3 regions of the Serinicoccus sp. JS2-9 genome follow, and region 1 is predicted to be linked to each of the others. Evidence: predicted binding sites of a transcription regulator. Region 1 holds the regulator's gene; each other region holds the start of a gene.
The links. Region 1 encodes LexA, which represses DNA repair genes until DNA is damaged. Its sites were predicted from a motif close to TCGAACANNTGTTCGA; they were not measured.
Positions count from the first base shown of each region.

Region 2: a site for LexA is predicted at 3,059-3,074, ahead of AC5PYY_RS13855 (alpha-ketoglutarate-dependent dioxygenase AlkB). Genes of this name have one in related genera too.
Region 3: a site for LexA is predicted at 1,979-1,994, ahead of AC5PYY_RS04700 (HNH endonuclease signature motif containing protein). Genes of this name have one in related genera too.

Region 1 covers NZ_CM180091.1:1,975,336-1,980,539, reverse strand. The annotation lists gene AC5PYY_RS09685 (L-lactate dehydrogenase) at 1-807, opposite strand, end outside; gene AC5PYY_RS09680 (hypothetical protein) at 902-1,480, shown strand; gene AC5PYY_RS09675 (LysM peptidoglycan-binding domain-containing protein) at 1,512-1,934, opposite strand; gene lexA (transcriptional repressor LexA) at 2,207-2,929, shown strand; gene AC5PYY_RS09665 (PRC-barrel domain-containing protein) at 3,002-3,334, opposite strand; gene AC5PYY_RS09660 (Sir2 family NAD-dependent protein deacetylase) at 3,393-4,304, opposite strand; gene AC5PYY_RS09655 (sensor histidine kinase) at 4,301-5,204, opposite strand, start outside.
Region 2 covers NZ_CM180091.1:2,860,225-2,865,428, forward strand. The annotation lists gene AC5PYY_RS13830 (Fur family transcriptional regulator) at 1-293, shown strand, start outside; gene AC5PYY_RS13835 (GNAT family N-acetyltransferase) at 393-1,028, shown strand; gene AC5PYY_RS13840 (hypothetical protein) at 1,041-1,310, opposite strand; gene AC5PYY_RS13845 (isoprenyl transferase) at 1,406-2,194, opposite strand; gene recO (DNA repair protein RecO) at 2,195-2,926, opposite strand; gene AC5PYY_RS13855 (alpha-ketoglutarate-dependent dioxygenase AlkB) at 3,085-3,723, shown strand; gene ptsP (phosphoenolpyruvate--protein phosphotransferase) at 3,850-5,204, opposite strand, start outside.
Region 3 covers NZ_CM180091.1:927,148-932,351, forward strand. The annotation lists gene AC5PYY_RS04685 (hypothetical protein) at 1-395, opposite strand, end outside; gene AC5PYY_RS04690 (DUF1540 domain-containing protein) at 612-893, shown strand; gene AC5PYY_RS04695 (hypothetical protein) at 894-1,715, opposite strand; gene AC5PYY_RS04700 (HNH endonuclease signature motif containing protein) at 2,054-4,321, shown strand; gene AC5PYY_RS04705 (endonuclease/exonuclease/phosphatase family protein) at 4,390-5,204, opposite strand, start outside.

The DNA of each region.
Region 1 (5,204 bases):
GGAGAGGCAGACGTCCTCGAGGCCGGCGTAGCCGTCGACCCGGGTGGACACGGGCAGCACCTGGCCCTCGTCGCGCAGCACGGCCTCCACGATCCGGCTCGCGGAGGCACCGATGGCGAAGTTCGTGGCGCCCTTGCCCTGGATGATCTCGTAGGCGGCGTGGACGACGTCGTGCGCCATCCGGTCCCGCTCCTCGCGCGTCGTGAGCCTGGTGACGGGCACCGCGCCGACCGTCGCCGTGCTCCACAGCGGGATCTCGCTGTCCCCGTGCTCCCCGATGACGTAGGCATGGACGTTCTGCACCGCCACCCCGCAGTGCTGGGCGACCAGGGCTCGCAGCCGGGCGGAGTCGAGCACCGTGCCGGACCCGAACAGCCGCGCCTGCGGGAGGCCGGTGACCTGCTGCGCGACGTAGGTGACGACGTCGACCGGGTTGGTAACCATGACGTAGACCGCGTCCGGCGCGACCTCGGCCAGGCGCGGCATGAGGGTCTGCATCAGCCGGGCCGTGGAGGCCGCGAGGTCCAGCCGGGACTGTCCGGGCTGCTGCTTGGCGCCCGCGGTCACGGCGATGACGTCGGCCCCGGCACACACGGCGACGTCGTCGGACCCCTCGACCCGCGCCTCCGGCATGAACTGCAGGCCCTGTCGCAGGTCGAGCGTCTGGGCACGGACCTTGGCGGCGTCGACGTCGTGGAGCACCACGGACCGCGCCGACCCGCGCATGAGCATGGCGTAGGCGAGGGTGGCGCCGACCGACCCGGCTCCGACGACGGCGACCCTGCTGACTCCTCTGGTGGCTGTCATGGGTCCATCATGGCGCGACCGCCGGCCCCGCGCGCACACTCCCCCTGCCGCTCCCGGCTTGGCCCCGGCGGCTCCCTGTGGTCGGATAGAGGATATGAGTGACCCGACCCACATGCCGTTCCAGGAGGATTCCTCGGCCGACGACGTGGCGGCGGACTCCGTCCACGAGGGTCAGCGACCAGTCTCCCCCGCGTCCCCCGACCAGCCCCCAGCGGCCACTGGTCCCGGCCGCGGCACCACCGATCTCGGGCAGCTGGCCGAGCCGGAGGAGACCGAGACCGACCGGCTGGCGGCCCGCGTCAGCGGCCCCGAGGACCACGAGGGCATGACCGCGCTCTGGCGCGCCACGATGGACCTGCCGCACTGGTGGTTCATCGCGGTCGGCGACCCCGGCGCGGAATCCCCCGCCGCGGCCCAGATCGAGGGCCAGTTGATGCTGCTCACCTTCACCAGCGCCGAGCGGGCCCGCCACTTCGCCGTCCAGAACGGCATGGTCGCCCCCGACGAGGACCTGCGCGCTATAGCTCTGCCCCCGGAGGAGGTCGTGGACGCCGCCGAGGCCTACCAGTCGGCCGACGTGACCGGGCTGATGTTCGACCCGCATCTCATCGGGTACTTCATCCCCTGCGAGCAGATGCCCGTGGTGTGGGACGCCCTGCGCCGGGCGTCCTGACCCAGAACCAGGGCGCTTCGCTCCCGCACGGTCAGCGACCGGGGATGATCAACTCCTGACCGGCCGCCACCGAAGTGGTGCTCAGCCGGTTGGCCCGCTGGATGTCCGTGATGGCCTGGCTCAGCGGCATGTCCGGCAGCTGCTCCGCCGCGATCTGCGACAGGGTGCTTCCCGGCTCGACGACGACCGACGTGGTCGCCCCCGCGGGTCCGAGCAGGCCGATCATCGACACCGCGACGAGCGCCACGACCAGCGCGGCGGTCGTCGTGAGCGCCAGCCGACCGCGACGCGTCAGCCGCAGCGTCGTCGGCCGGGTCGACGCGCGCTGCGCCTGAGGCAGGGCTGGCTCCCCGGCACCGACGAGGCGCAGGTGACCACGTCGCCCCGGGGCGACCCTCCGACGCCTGGGAGCGGGCAGCGGGATCGAGATGTCATGCGCGATGGCCGTGCTCATGCGGATCACCTTCCTCGTGTTCCTTCTCGAGGTGCTCTTCGGACACATCTCCGATAGCACGTCTGTCCTATTGATAGCACACGCGTGCGACGATGTCGACACGCTGACCGAACACATGTTTGCCCGCGGCGTGCTACCGGCGTACGCTGTGCTCATGTCAGGAACTCAACCACCCACCACTGACATACCTTCTGACCAGGCATGATGCACTCCCGGCGCCGCAGCCGGGCGGCGAGCGCAGAGGGTGGGGCCCGGATGAGGGGATGGAGACCATGGCCACGATCCACGAGATGCCGGACCGCGACGGCGGCGCGGCGGAGCTGACCAACCGGCAGCGCCGCGTGCTCGACGTCATCCGCGACTCGGTCGACCACCGGGGCTACCCGCCGAGCCTGCGCGAGATCGGTGACGCCGTCGGGCTCACGTCACCGAGCTCGGTGGCCCACCAGCTCAAGACGCTCGAGCGCAAGGGCTACCTGCGCCGCGACCCCAACCGGCCCCGCGCCATCGAGGTGGTCCACCCCGGCGACGAGGGGCCCGGCTACCGGCGTGGCGACACCGATCCCGGGCCGGTCTCCAGCGAGACGATCGACGAGACGGGGATCAACGACGCCCACCCGCGCCCCTCCTACGTGCCGCTCGTGGGCCGCATCGCTGCGGGCGGGCCGATCCTGGCCGAGGAGGCCGTCGAGGACGTCTTCCCCCTCCCCCGGCAGATCGTCGGCGACGGAGAGCTCTTCCTGCTCAAGGTGGTCGGCGACTCCATGGTCGACGCCGCGATCTGCGACGGCGACTGGGTCGTGGTCCGCCGCCAGCCTACGGCGGTCAACGGCGAGATCGTGGCCGCCATGCTCGACAACGAGGCGACGGTCAAGACCTACCGCAACCGCGACGGCAAGGTGTGGCTCATCCCGCACAACCCGTCCTACGAGCCGATCGACGGCGACCACGCCGTCATCCTCGGCAAGGTGACCGCCGTCCTGCGCCGCATCTGACTGCGTCACCCCCACCGACCGCGGCGCCTCCCCCGGCCCCCTCCATCCTCACCGGGGGCAGGCGCCGCACCCTCAGGCCGAGGGTGCCGGGCCTTGGTCGACGGCGTAGTAGTCGTAGAGCTGCTCCTCCTCGTCCTCGGTCAGGTGCCCGTCGCAGGGGATCTCCGGGGCCTCCTTGATCATGGCGACCGAGTAGGGCACGCGGATGTGGCCGCCGTCGACCACCGCGTTGGACACCGGGCAGAAGATCCGCCGTCCGCCCCACCAGCCGGTCCGCACCGAGATCCAGGCCGGGTTGCCGGTGCTGTTGTCGAGATAGACCTGATCGAGCCCGCCGACCTTGTGGCCGTCCTGGTCGACGACCTCCGCGTCGTACATCTCACCCAGCTTCTCGTAGGTGATCACCGTGACCTGACCTCCTTCTCGGCCCGGGCCGGACCGCTGCGACCAGACTACGACCAGACTATGACGGCCCGCCCGACAGATCCCGCACCAGGCGGGGCAGCACGTCACCGACGAGCGCATCCACCCGCAGCGTCGCCTCCGCGTCGCCCCGCGTCTCCCCTCGCGTGAGCACCGCCACCGGTATGTCGTCGCGCGCCGCCCTCCGCACGAACCGGTAGCCGCTCATCACCCGCAGCGAGGAGCCGAGCACGAGCAGCGTGCGCGCCCGCCCGACGTGGTCGAAGGCCTGTGCCACCACTTCCTTGGCGACGGACCCGCCGAAGAAGACGACGTCCGGCTTGAGCCGGTCGCCACCGCATACGAGGCAGCGTGGGGCCCGGAACCCACCCACCAGCTCCTCCGGCAGCGCGATGTCGCCGTCGGGCCGCACCCGCCCGTCGGTGCGCACGTGGTCGAGGAAGCCCGGGTTCGCCTCGCCGAGCCAGCGCTGCACCTGCTCGCGCACCACCGGCTCGCCACAGTCGAGGCACTCGACGCGCGCCAGCGTGCCGTGCAGCTCCAGCACCCGCCGGCTGCCCGCCCGCTGATGGAGCCCGTCGACGTTCTGGGTGATCACCTGGTCCAGCAGACCCCTGCGCTCGAGGTCGGCGACCGCCTCGTGCGCCGGGTTCGGTGCCGCGGCGGCGAACCGCTGCCAGCCGGCGTAGGCCCGCGCCCAGTAGCGCTGCCGGGCCTCCGCGGAGGTCACGAACTCCCCGTGCTGCATCGGTTGCACCCGACGGGTGCCGTCCGGTCCTCGGTAGTCGGGGATGCCGCTGGCGGTGGACATGCCCGCGCCGGTGAGCGCCACGACGCCACCGGCACCGACGAGTCGCCGCAGTTCGGCATACCCGGACTCCTCGACGAGCCGCGCCGGGGGCACGGTCTGCGCGGGGTCGGGTGGACTGGCGTCGGTCGAGGCCTGCGTCACGGGCGCTCACCTACCGGCAGGCTGACCACGAACTCGGTCCGCCCAGGCTCCGACTCCAGGCGCACCTGCCCACCGTGGGCCCGCGCGACCGCCGCCACGATCGACAGCCCCAGGCCGGTGCTCCCGGCGGCCCGCGAGCGCGAGTCGTCACCCCGGGTGAAGCGCTCGAAGATGGTCGACTGCAGCGCCTCGGGGATGCCGGGGCCGTCGTCGGCCACGACGACCTCCACGAGGTCGCCGCGCACCCGCAGCCGGGTCGTCACGGTGGTCCCGGGCGGCGTGTGGGTGCGGGCGTTGGCGAGCAGGTTGGTCAGGACCTGCCGGAGCCGCCCCTCGTCGCCGACCAGCTCGACCGGCTCCTGCGGCAGGTCCAGCGCCCACGCGTGGTCGGGCCCGGCTACCTGGGCGTCGCTGACGGCGTCGAGGCAGACGAGGGTGAGGTCGACCGGCTCGCGTTCGAGCGGTCGGCCGGCGTCGAGCCGGGCCAGCAGCAGCAGGTCCTCCACCAGCCCCTGCATGCGCAGCGACTCGGACTCGACCCGGCGCAGCGCGTGCTGGACCGAGACGGGCACCGGCTCGGTCTCGCGGCGGGACAGCTCGGCATACCCCCGGATCGATGCGAGCGGGGTGCGCAGCTCGTGCGAGGCGTCGGCGACGAACTGCCGGACCCGCTGCTCGCTGTCGTGCCGGACCGAGAGCGCCGACTCCATCGTGTCGAGCAGGTCGTTGAGCGCCTGCCCGACCTGGCCGACCTCGGTGTCCGGGTCGGTGGCGCCCTGAGGCACGCGGTCGCTCACGACGACCGCGCCACGCTCCAGGCGTTGCTCGGACACGGACCGAGCGGTGGCGGCGACCCGGTCCAGGGGGGCGAGGTTGCGCCGCACCAGGTATGCCGATCCC
Region 2 (5,204 bases), 880 kb from region 1:
CGAGCCTGCGCGGCGCGGGCGCCAAGGTGGGGCTGGCGACCGTCTACCGGACCCTGTCCACGCTCGCCGACACCGGCGAGGTCGACGTGCTGCGCAACGACGACGGCGAGTCGGTCTACCGCATGTGTTCCACGGGTCACCACCACCACCTGGTCTGCCGCTCCTGCGGCCGCACCGTCGAGATCGAAGGTCCCGCGGTCGAGCGGTGGGCCGACAGCGTCGCGGCCGAGCACGGCTTCACCGCGGTGGAGCACACGCTGGAGATCGTCGGCACCTGCGACGACTGCGCCTGACCGGGGAAGTCGACCACGCGTTCTCGCGCCATGGCAGACAAACCCGTGGTCGACATCTGGTTGCCTCCGCAGCAGCACCGTGCCTAGCGTCGCCCCACCATGGGTTTCACCATTCGCGACTACGCCGACCTCGACGAACCCTCCTGGCTCCGCTGCCGGGCTCTGTCCTTCCTCGGCTCCTCCTACTACGACGACGTCAAGATCGCGCGCACCCGGTTCGAGGGTGACAGCCTGCAGCTGGTCGCGGTCGTGCCCCGACCCGAGAGCGTGACCACACCCGGCGACGAGCAGGTCGTCGGCATCCTCGACGTCGAGCTGTGGGATGACGCGGGAGCCCCGGTCGCCACGATGGACACCATCGCCGTCCACCCCGATCACCAGCGCGAGGGCATCGCTGGTGCGCTCCTGGGCACGGCCCTGGGTCCGTTGCGCGAGAGGGGGATTCACTGGATCGACGCCTACACGCGCGAGGATCCGGAGGCGAATGCCTGGTATGCCGCGCAGGGCTTCGAGGTCGACTCCACCTACCTGCACGTCTACCGCGGCGGCGATGAGCAGACGGAGGACACGCACGGCGACGAGGGTTTCGACGCGCCCTTCGGGCTCGGCGCACCGGTCAGAGGCTTCTTCCACGGGCCGGACGAGGACCCGGCGTCCTGGCGTGAGCGGTTCGCGCGGGTGCACCAGTGTCGCCGCTACGTGCGCCCTCTCGCCGGTATGCCGACCCGCCCCTGAGCCGGCTGGAGACTACTCGTCCCGGTCGTACACGGCGACGGCATCATCACCCGCACAGCAGCTGAAACGACCGGCAGCGGGGTCCTTGTGCAGGCAGCCGCACGAGCAGGACTGCCCGTAGGGTCGCCCCTCGTCGTCCCGCGGCCCGCCGCCCCTCAGAAAGAGATCGCCGCACTGCGGACACAGGAAGGCCGCGCCGCGCCAGCCCTTCGGCGACCCGGACGTGCCCCAGCAGCGGAAGCGGTAGCCGGGGAAGCCGGGCGGAGTCTGCTGCTCGGTCATGGGCCGACACTAGTCACCGGCCGCGTCGGGACTGACCGCGGGCCGGCACGACCTGCATCGGCATCTCTCCCGATGACGGTCGTGCCCTCCCGTGGTCACTCCGGTGCCGGCGCGTCGACAGCGCCACCGTAACGCCGGTCGCGGGAGGCGTACTGCTCGATCGCGGCCCAGAGGTGTCGCCGGTCGTAGTCGGGCCAGAGGATGTCCTGGAAGACCATCTCGGCGTAGGCGCTCTGCCAGAGCAGGAAGTTGGAGGTGCGCTGCTCCCCCGAGCTGCGCACGAAGAGATCCACGTCCGGCACGTCCGGCTGGTAGAGGTACCGCCCGATCGTGCGCTCGTCGACACCGCGCGGGGACAGCCGACCCGCCTTGACGTCGTCGGCGAGGCGCCGCACGGCGTCGCCGATCTCGGCCCGCCCGCCGTAGTTGACGCAGAAGTTGAGCGTGATGACGTCGTTGTCGCGGGTCTGCCGCTCGGCCGACTCCAGCTCGGAGATCACCGACTTCCACAGCCTCGGCCGCCGCCCGGACCAGACCACCCGGACCCCCCAGGAGTCCAGCTCCTCCCGGCGCCGATGGATGACCGCCCGGTTGAAGCCCATGAGGAAGCGCACCTCGTCGGGACTGCGGCGCCAGTTCTCGGTCGAGAAGGCGTAGGCGCTGATGCACTTCACGCCGATCTCGATCCCGCCGGCGATGACGTCGAGCAGCGAGGCCTCCCCCGCCTCGTGGCCCTGGGTGCGCTTCAGGCCGCGCTGGTTGGCCCAGCGGCCGTTGCCGTCCATGACCATGGCCACATGCCGCGGCACCAGGTCGGCCGGCACCGGCGGCGGCGTCGCACCGGAAGGGTGCGGGAAAGGTCTGCGAGGGCTGCGGGTGCTCATCTACGGCGTCCTCTCCAGGTGGCGCAGCGAGCGCACTCCGCGCTCCAGGTGCCACTGCAGGTATGCCGCCACGAGGCCGCTCGCCTCGCTGCGGTGGCGGCTCTCGCTGACGTCGGCGACGCTCCAGTCGCTCGTGAACAGCGCCGACAGCAGCCCCAGGGTCTCCGGCGCCGGCGCGGTCGAGCCGGGTGGACGGCATACCGGGCAGACGACGCCACCGGAGGGCACGTGGAAGGCGCGGTGCGGACCGCTCATGCCGCACCGCGCGCAGTCGACGAAGCTCGCGCGCCACCCCGCGATCGCGAGCGCTCGCAGCAGGTAGGAGTCGAGCACCAGCCGCGGCGGGTGGTCACCGGTGGCCAGGGCGGCGAGTCCGCCCGCGAGGAGCCGGAAGTGCTGCAGCGCCGGCGTGCCCTCCTCGGTGAGCTGCTCGCAGGTCTCGAGCATGACGTTGGCCGCCGTGAAGGACGGGTAGTCGCGGGCGATGACCTCGCCGTAGGCGGCCAGCCCGTCAGCCTGAGTGATGGTGTCGAGGCTGCGACCCTCGTAGCACTGCACGTCGACGACCATGCCCGGTTCGAGCCGGGCGCCGAACTTGCTCGAGGTGCGCCGGACCCCCTTGGCGACCGCGCGGATGCGGCCGCGCGTCCGCCCCAGCATGACGACGATCCGGTCTGCCTCACCGAGCTTGTACGTCCGCAGCACCACGGCGGCGTCACGGTAGGTCGGCATGCTCCCAGTGTCCCACCCGAGGCTGCCGCCCTGCCGCAACGCGCCGGACCTCCGGACGCTGCCGCACCGGACGCGCGTTCGTCACGCACCGAACGCGCGTTGGTCACGCGGGCGCACGAGCCGTCGACGTCATCGCACATATGTTCTACAGTGTCGTCATGATGCTGCAGGGATCACTCCTGGACCAGGTCGACGAGGTCGGGCTCCGAAGCCTCGGGCATGACTCGGTGCACCGGACGCACCTCGAGCACGGCGCGTGGATCGACGTCCGCCCCGGGTGGGTCACCGGCTCGGACGCCCTCTTCACGCGCCTCGCGCTGGGCGGGCCGGCCGGGGTCGAGTGGCATGGCGAGGAGCGCCAGATGTGGGACAAGCAGGTCACCACCCCGCGCCTCCTGCGCTTCTACGCCGGGGGCGAGCGGCTGCCCGATCCGGTCCTCGAGGACGCTCGGGTGGCCCTCAGCGACCGGTATGCCGTGGAGCTGGGTGAGCCGTTCCGCACCGCGGGGATGTGCCTCTACCGCGACGGGCGGGACAGCGTGGCCTGGCATGGCGACCGGATCGGGCGCAGCAAGGAGCACGACACGATGGTGGCGATCGTGTCGCTCGGCGCTCCGCGGGCGCTGCTGCTGCGGCCGCGCGGTGGCGGCGACAGCATCCGGCACGTCCTGGGTCACGGCGACCTGCTCGTCATGGGCGGCTCGTGCCAGCGCACGTGGGACCACTGCGTGCCCAAGACCAGCAGCCCGGTCGGGCCCAGGATCAGCATCCAGTTCCGGCCCCGCGGGGTGCGCTGAGAGGGGGTGGGTGCGGCACCGGTTCGCGGTATGCCGTGGCGTCCGCCGGCGGCGTGCTGGTCGCGGAAGCAGGGAGCCGGTGGGTGCCTGCGCACGCCTGCTCAGCGGGAGCTGGACGAGGCCGCCTCAGGGGGTGCGGGCACCCTGGGCGTGCTGGGCCAGGAGGTCTCGCACCGCCGCGGCGTCGCGGGCCGCGACGGCGCCGGCTGCGAGGTCCTGCAGCTGGCGGCGTGACGAGGCGCGCAGCAGTGCCTTGACGGTCGGCACCGAACTCGCCGACACGCTCAGCTCGCGCACGCCGAGCCCCACCAGCAGCCCAGCGGTCTCGGGGTCGCTGGCCAGGTCGCCGCACAGGCTGACGACGACCCCCTCGGGGGCCTGGTCGCTGATGAGCCGCACCAGCCGCAGCACGGCCGGGTCCAGCGCGTCGGACCAGGGCGCCACATGCGCGTTGCCCCGCTCGGCGGCCAGGGTGTACTGACTCAGGTCGTTGCTGCCGATCGAGACGAAGTCCAGCCCGCGGGCCAACCGGGCCAGTCGGACGGCGACGGCAGGGACCTCGACCATGATGCCCACGCCCAGCTGCTCGGGCGGCGCCGACAACCCGGCCCGCCGGGCTGCCTCGGCCAGCCGCTCCTTGGCCCAGTCCACGTCGTCGACCGTGGTCACCATGGGGAAGAGCACGTTGACCCGGTGGCGGCGCGCGACCTGGCAGATCGCCTCCAGCTGGTCGAGCAGCAGGGAGGGATCGGCCCGGAACGCGCGCAGCCCGCGCACGCCGAGGAAGGGGTTGGTCTCGGGCTCCATCGGCATGAACTCCAGCGGCTTGTCACCGCCGACGTCCCAGGTGCGGATCGTCACCGGGTGCGGCGCGAAGGCCTCGGCGATGGCGCAGAAGACCTCGATCTGCTCCGCCACGTCCGGGGCCCGGTGCCACTGCGCGAAGACCGCCTCGGTGCGCACGAGCCCCGACCCCTCGGCCCCGAGTCCGGCGGCGAGCCGCGCCACCGCGGGCGAGGAGACGTTGGCTTTGACCGACACCCGTGCCCCGTCCCGCGTGACGACCGGGAGGTGGGTGTCGGCGAGCGCCTGCTCCCGATAGGCGCGGCGCCGCTCCAGCATCTCCTCGAAAGCCGTCTGCACCTCTGCCGGTGGATCGATCTCGAAGCGTCCGCTGCGGCTGTCGAAGGCCAGCACCGTGCCGGCAGCGACCCGACCGCGATCCCCCACGCCGGTGAGGACCGGCACCCCCCGGGCCCGGGCGATGAGCACGCCGTGACCGAGTGCTCCGCCCCGCAGGGTCACCACGCCGCGGATCGCCGTGGCGTCCAACGAAATCGCCAGGGCCGGGTCGAGCTCGTCCACGACCAGGACGCCCTGCCCCAGCTCCTCGGGCTCCTCTGCGTCGAGCAGCACCCGCATGACCCGTTCACCGACGCTGCGCACGTCCTGCGCCCGCTCCCGCAGGTAGGCGTCCGGCA
Region 3 (5,204 bases), 1.0 Mb from region 1:
GCGCCGGTCTGTGCGTCATACGCCTCGTAGCCGGTCTCCTCCGCCACGATGCGCACGGCCTCCCGCGTCTCGTGGTGCACGCGCTCCACGTCGGCGTCGCTCCGGTAGGGGAAGCTGACCGAGGCCGAGCGGTCGAACAGCTCCACCTGGATCCCCGTCTCCTCGGCGTCGAGCTCGCCGTAGACGTCGCCGCCGGCCTCCTCCGCCACCCAGACCTCCACCGGGCCGGTGACGACCTCGCGGACCCGACCCTCGATGCGCCGCCAGGTGTCCACCCCCGAGGCGAGGGCCTGCTCGTCCGACGCCAGCGCCTCGTCGTCGGCCTCGGCCGCCGCGATCGCCTCGTCCCACGGCTGGTCGGGGAGGCGGGGATACAGCGCGATGTCGTAGCTCATGGTGTCCATCTTGCCTGCGACGGGGGCCGGGGTATGCACATGGTGTTGTGATGGAAAGGCGTCATGCATTCGTTCGGACACCTTGGCTTTTTTTATTTCTGCGGCGGCCCTATCTCTGATCAGGTGCGATGTCCTTGTGGCGGCTCTGGAGCAGCCACTAACGTGGCATTTCAGCGGAAAGATTTTCCGGCACAGTATGGGGAAAGGAAGGCTGTCATGGCCACTGTCACTGCGATCTCCTCGTGCGAGGTCACCGCGTGCGCCTACAACAAGGACGGCTGCAGCGCCGAGGCCGTCACGATCGCCGGTGAGTCCGGCGGCGCGACCTGCGGGACCTTCATCGAGCTCGACGTGCGCGGAGGTCTTCCCGTGGCCGGTGGCCACGTGGGTGCTTGCCAGCGGTTGGAGTGCGCGCACAACTCCGACCTCATGTGCACGGCCGAGGCCATCACCGTCGGTGGCGACACCGCCAACTGCCTCAGCTACACCGCGAGCTGATCACTCGACTGCCGCCGCCGTCCTCCGCCACGCCTGGAGGGCGGCGGTGAGCGCTGTCAGGTCCCTGATCGGGGCGGGGAAGGGCACGACGACCGACCGGGTGAGGTGCTCCTCGACCTGCAGCCAGGTGCAGCCGGTGCTGTCGACATCGGCGAGGAGCACCTGACCGGCATACTCCGCGATGCCGGGTGGTGTCGGCTGGGCGCCGCAGACCAGACCGGGTCGGACGCTGTCCGCAGCCTCCTGCACCACGGACGACGCCTCCCCGAGCGCCGCGACGAGCGCGACGCTGTCCCACTCCTGCTCCCGCGACGGGAAAGCAGGCTGCTCGGCGAGCTCAGGCAGCAGCAGCGTGCTCACGCCGCCGTGACCATGCACGATGACCTTGTCGCCGCTCAGCGCGAGCAGCGCGACGCGCGCACCGGCCTGGGCGGCCAGGGCCACCGTCTCGGGGAGCGCACCGGCCTGACGCAGGGAGCGGACCTGCTCCTCCTCCAGCACGTGCAGGTGACCGAGAGCGTGCAGGCTGGCCGTCGCGACCTGCAGCCGCGCGTCAGCCGCCAGCTGGTCGAGTCGCAGGCGGACGGCGCCGCAGCTGCCGGGGTCGATCGCGAAGCTGTCGTTTAGTGCGAGGGCGACCTGGCCGGTGGCGCAGAGCCCGTGGGCGAGTGGGCGGTGGGCAGTGTCCGGGTCGAGGTGGTAGGCCACCACGCTGCAGCGTCCAGCGCCCTCGAGGAGTCGGGCCGCGACCGAGCGCGCCATCGCGTGGCGGAGGGCGTCGAGGTCGTCGGGCACCTGGGAGGGCGTGCGCGGGGCCGTCATGGACTAAGGATACCCTCACCCGGAATGCGTTGAGGACGCGCGCCTAATGGGGCTGTGGTGAGGGTGCGTCTGCCGGTGCTCTGGTGCGGCACCGGCCCTCCCGAGGGGTGGGCGAAGAAGGTGGCGCCGAGTGGGCGAAGAAGGTGGTGCCGATGGTGTGGGCCGACTGGGCGGATTCGGGGCCGCTCCTGGGCCTGGGCTTGGGTCCCGGGTGGTGAGGGTGTCGTGGTGGATCGCGAGAACGCTGGACGACTCTCTTGACGTCGAACAGGTGTTCGAGTAGTGTGGTGGGTAGTCGCTCACCAGGGGTGGCGGCAGGTTCGTCGGGGGAGGTCGGTGTGGCGGTCGCGACGGTGGAGTGGGGTGCTGGGTCGGAGTCGGCGGGGGCGGCGGCCCTGGAGGCGTTGGGGTCGGTCGCGGCGGTGCGGGCGGGGCTCGAGGCGCGGTTGATCGAGGCGGCGCGGTTGGTGGTGTCGGTGACGGGGGCCGCGCTGCTGGCGGCGAAGGGGTTCAGCAGCGTGGAAGAGCTGACCGAGGCGCAGCGGGTCAAGTGGCGCACGGAGACGAAGCGGGGCGCGTGCCAGGAGGTGCAGGCCGCGTTGGGGATGGGTGAGGCGCAGGCGAGGCAGTTGGTGGGGGTGGCGTGTGCCCCGGTGCGGGTGCGGGCGGCGGTGCTGGGGGCCCTGGATCGGGGTGAGGTGACCTGGGAGATGGTGCGGGGTTTCTGGCGCCGCTGCGGGGCGTTGCCGGCCGAGGGTGCGGAGCTGGTCGCGGAGGGGGTGTTCGGGGATGACCCGGAGACGGTGGTGGCCGAGCGGTTGGACCCGGACGGTGAGCTGCTGGACCGGCCGTGGCATGAGGCGGACTACCGGGCGGTGCTGGAGCGGGAGGCCCGCCGGGTCGAGGGGGAGGATGTTGCTGCGGAGCGGGAGCGGCGGCGCAGGGCGTACCGGGCCCGGCATGTGTCGGTGCAGGTCAATGATGACGGGTCGGGCACGTTGGCGGTGACGGGTCCGGTGCTGGCGATGATCGGTGCGCATACCCGGATCGAGCGGGCGGCCCGGTTGCTGCGCAAGCAGGGCGATCCTCGCACCCTGGACCAGCTGCGGGCGGACATCGCCGCGACGCTGTTGCTCCACGGGCACGTCCCGACCCCTGCGGGCACGACGGCAGGCACGAGCGCAAGCGATGACGACAGGGCTAGCGGTGCGCCTAGCGGGACCACCGCAGGAGCAGGCCACCGCGGCGCGCAGAGCAGCCCAGCCGGCACCGACAGCGACGCCGACGGTGACACCGACACCGGCGGTGACGTGGATGGTCATCTGATGGTGCCGGATGTCGCCGGGATCGCTCGGGTGGTCACGGGGATGCCGGCGGTGCAGCTGCAGGTCGTCGTGCCCTGGGACGCGCTGGCCGGGCGGGTCACGTGCCCGACCTGCACCAGACCGACCGGCGTGACGGGCAAGCACCCGCCGCCGGACGATCCTGCCCCTGCGTCGGGGGTGGGTCTGGTGTTGGGGCGGCACCCGGTGTACGTGGGTCCGGGGCAGGCGCGGGAGATCGCGTTGATGCCGGGCACGACGCTGTTGCGGTTGTTGACGGACCCGGCGGATGGGCGGTTGATCGAGCGGAGCACCGCGTCGTACCGGCCGGACGCGGCGATGCGCCGGCAGGTGCTGGCCGCGGACGTGTTCTCCCGGGCGCCGGGGTCCCGGCTGCCCGGGGCGGTGTGCGAGCTGGACCACGTCACCCCGTGGGCCGCCCGGGGGGCGGGGGGTCCGACCGCGGAGACCAACCTCGTCGCGCTCGGCAAACGGGTCCATGACCTGAAGACCCGGGGGTTGGCGTTCGCCGCGATCAACGAGGCGCGGGACCTGACCTGGGTCACGCTGCTCGGGCAGGCCCAGACCACGAGGGTCCACGACTACCGGCAGTACGCCCACGGCCCTAGCACCACCGGCCACTCGGGCGCGGCTGATACTTCGGGAACGTCTCGGGCGCAGGTGGAGGCCGGGCTGCGGGAGGCGGTGGACCGGCTTTCTCCGATCGACCCCGCCCGGGTTGGGGAGCACCCGAGTGCACGGGAGGACCTGGACGATCGGCGGGACCTGCTGAACCGGGCGTTCTACGCCGCTCTCGCGCACCGCGGGGTCGGTGCGTTCCTGGAAGATCACGACGACCACCCCGGGTCCGGAGAGCACGGCGGCCCGCTGGCCGGGTGGATGTGGGTCACCCGCACCACCGCGGGCGGGCAACGCCGCCACGGGCCCGATCCCGACACCCCCACCCTCGACCAGGTCCTCCACCCCGCCAGCACCCACGAGACGGACGACCACGACTCGGTCGACCGCGGCGGTAGCCGCGACGGACGTGAAGGCGGCGTTGACGACGGCAGCAATGGCGGCGACGGCGGCGACAGCCACGGCGGGCAGGACAGGCCGGGCAAGCGCGGCGAGCAGGACAGGCCTGGACAGCGCCCGGGGCACGAGCCGCGAGACAGGCACGACGAGCGGGGCAGGGGCGGATCGCAGAAACCGAGCGAGCGCGACCCGAGCGAGCGACCCCGCTGGGGCACCACGCCAGGCGACGACACCCCACCCTTCTGACCAGCGCAGTGGCCGCCTCGCCGGCCCTGGCCACCCCGACGGCCCTGGCCGCCACGGCGGGTCACCGCTCAGGCAGGCCGATGCCGGAAGCGCACGCGGACGATCCCGTGGTCGCCGGTGCCGCGTTCCTTCTGGTTCTCCTCGTTGAGGTGGTCGTTGACGACGTCCAGCCCGTCGAAGAGCCAGCGCCGCCGGTAGGAGTGGTCGTAGAACTGCTCCGAGACGAGCACGTGGTCGAGGGACTCGCGCAGATCCTGATAGACGTGCGTGTAGTAGACGTCACGGGTGCTGCGGTACTCCTGCAGCGTCTGCGCGGTGTAGAGCGCGTTGTCGCCGCCCCCGCGGGACTCGCCCACCAGGTAGCGCGGTTGTTCGGTGAGGATGTTGAGCGTGTTGGAGTGCTGGCCGTCGTTGAGGTCGCCCAGCACGATGACCGGGGTCACGGTCCCCTTGAGCTCGGCGGTGAGGATCACCCGCAGCGCCGCGGCCTCGGCGGTGCGCCGCACGGTCGAGAGCGCGGCCCCGATCGCGGTGGTATGCGGTTTGTAGCGGTCGCGGTCGGCGTTGTACCAGGGCTCGCGCCAGATCTGCGTCGGCGCCTTGGACTTCACGTGACACACGTAGACCGCGGTCGCCGGCTCGTCGTCGCGGGGAGCGATCTCGAAGCGGAGCACGGGGCGTGAGAAGCCACGGATCCTCACCGCGATGTCGGGTGTCTGCGGATCCTCACCGGAGGACTCCAGCCGCAGGTCGTCCGGGAAGGTGTCGAGCCAGCGGGGCGAGTCGGGCACGAGCAGGTCCCGGCGGACCAGGGCCGCGCAGACGATCTTGGCGCCGGTCGCCGGCGCCGCCAGCAGCTCGTAGTCCTCCTCGAGGCCGGACT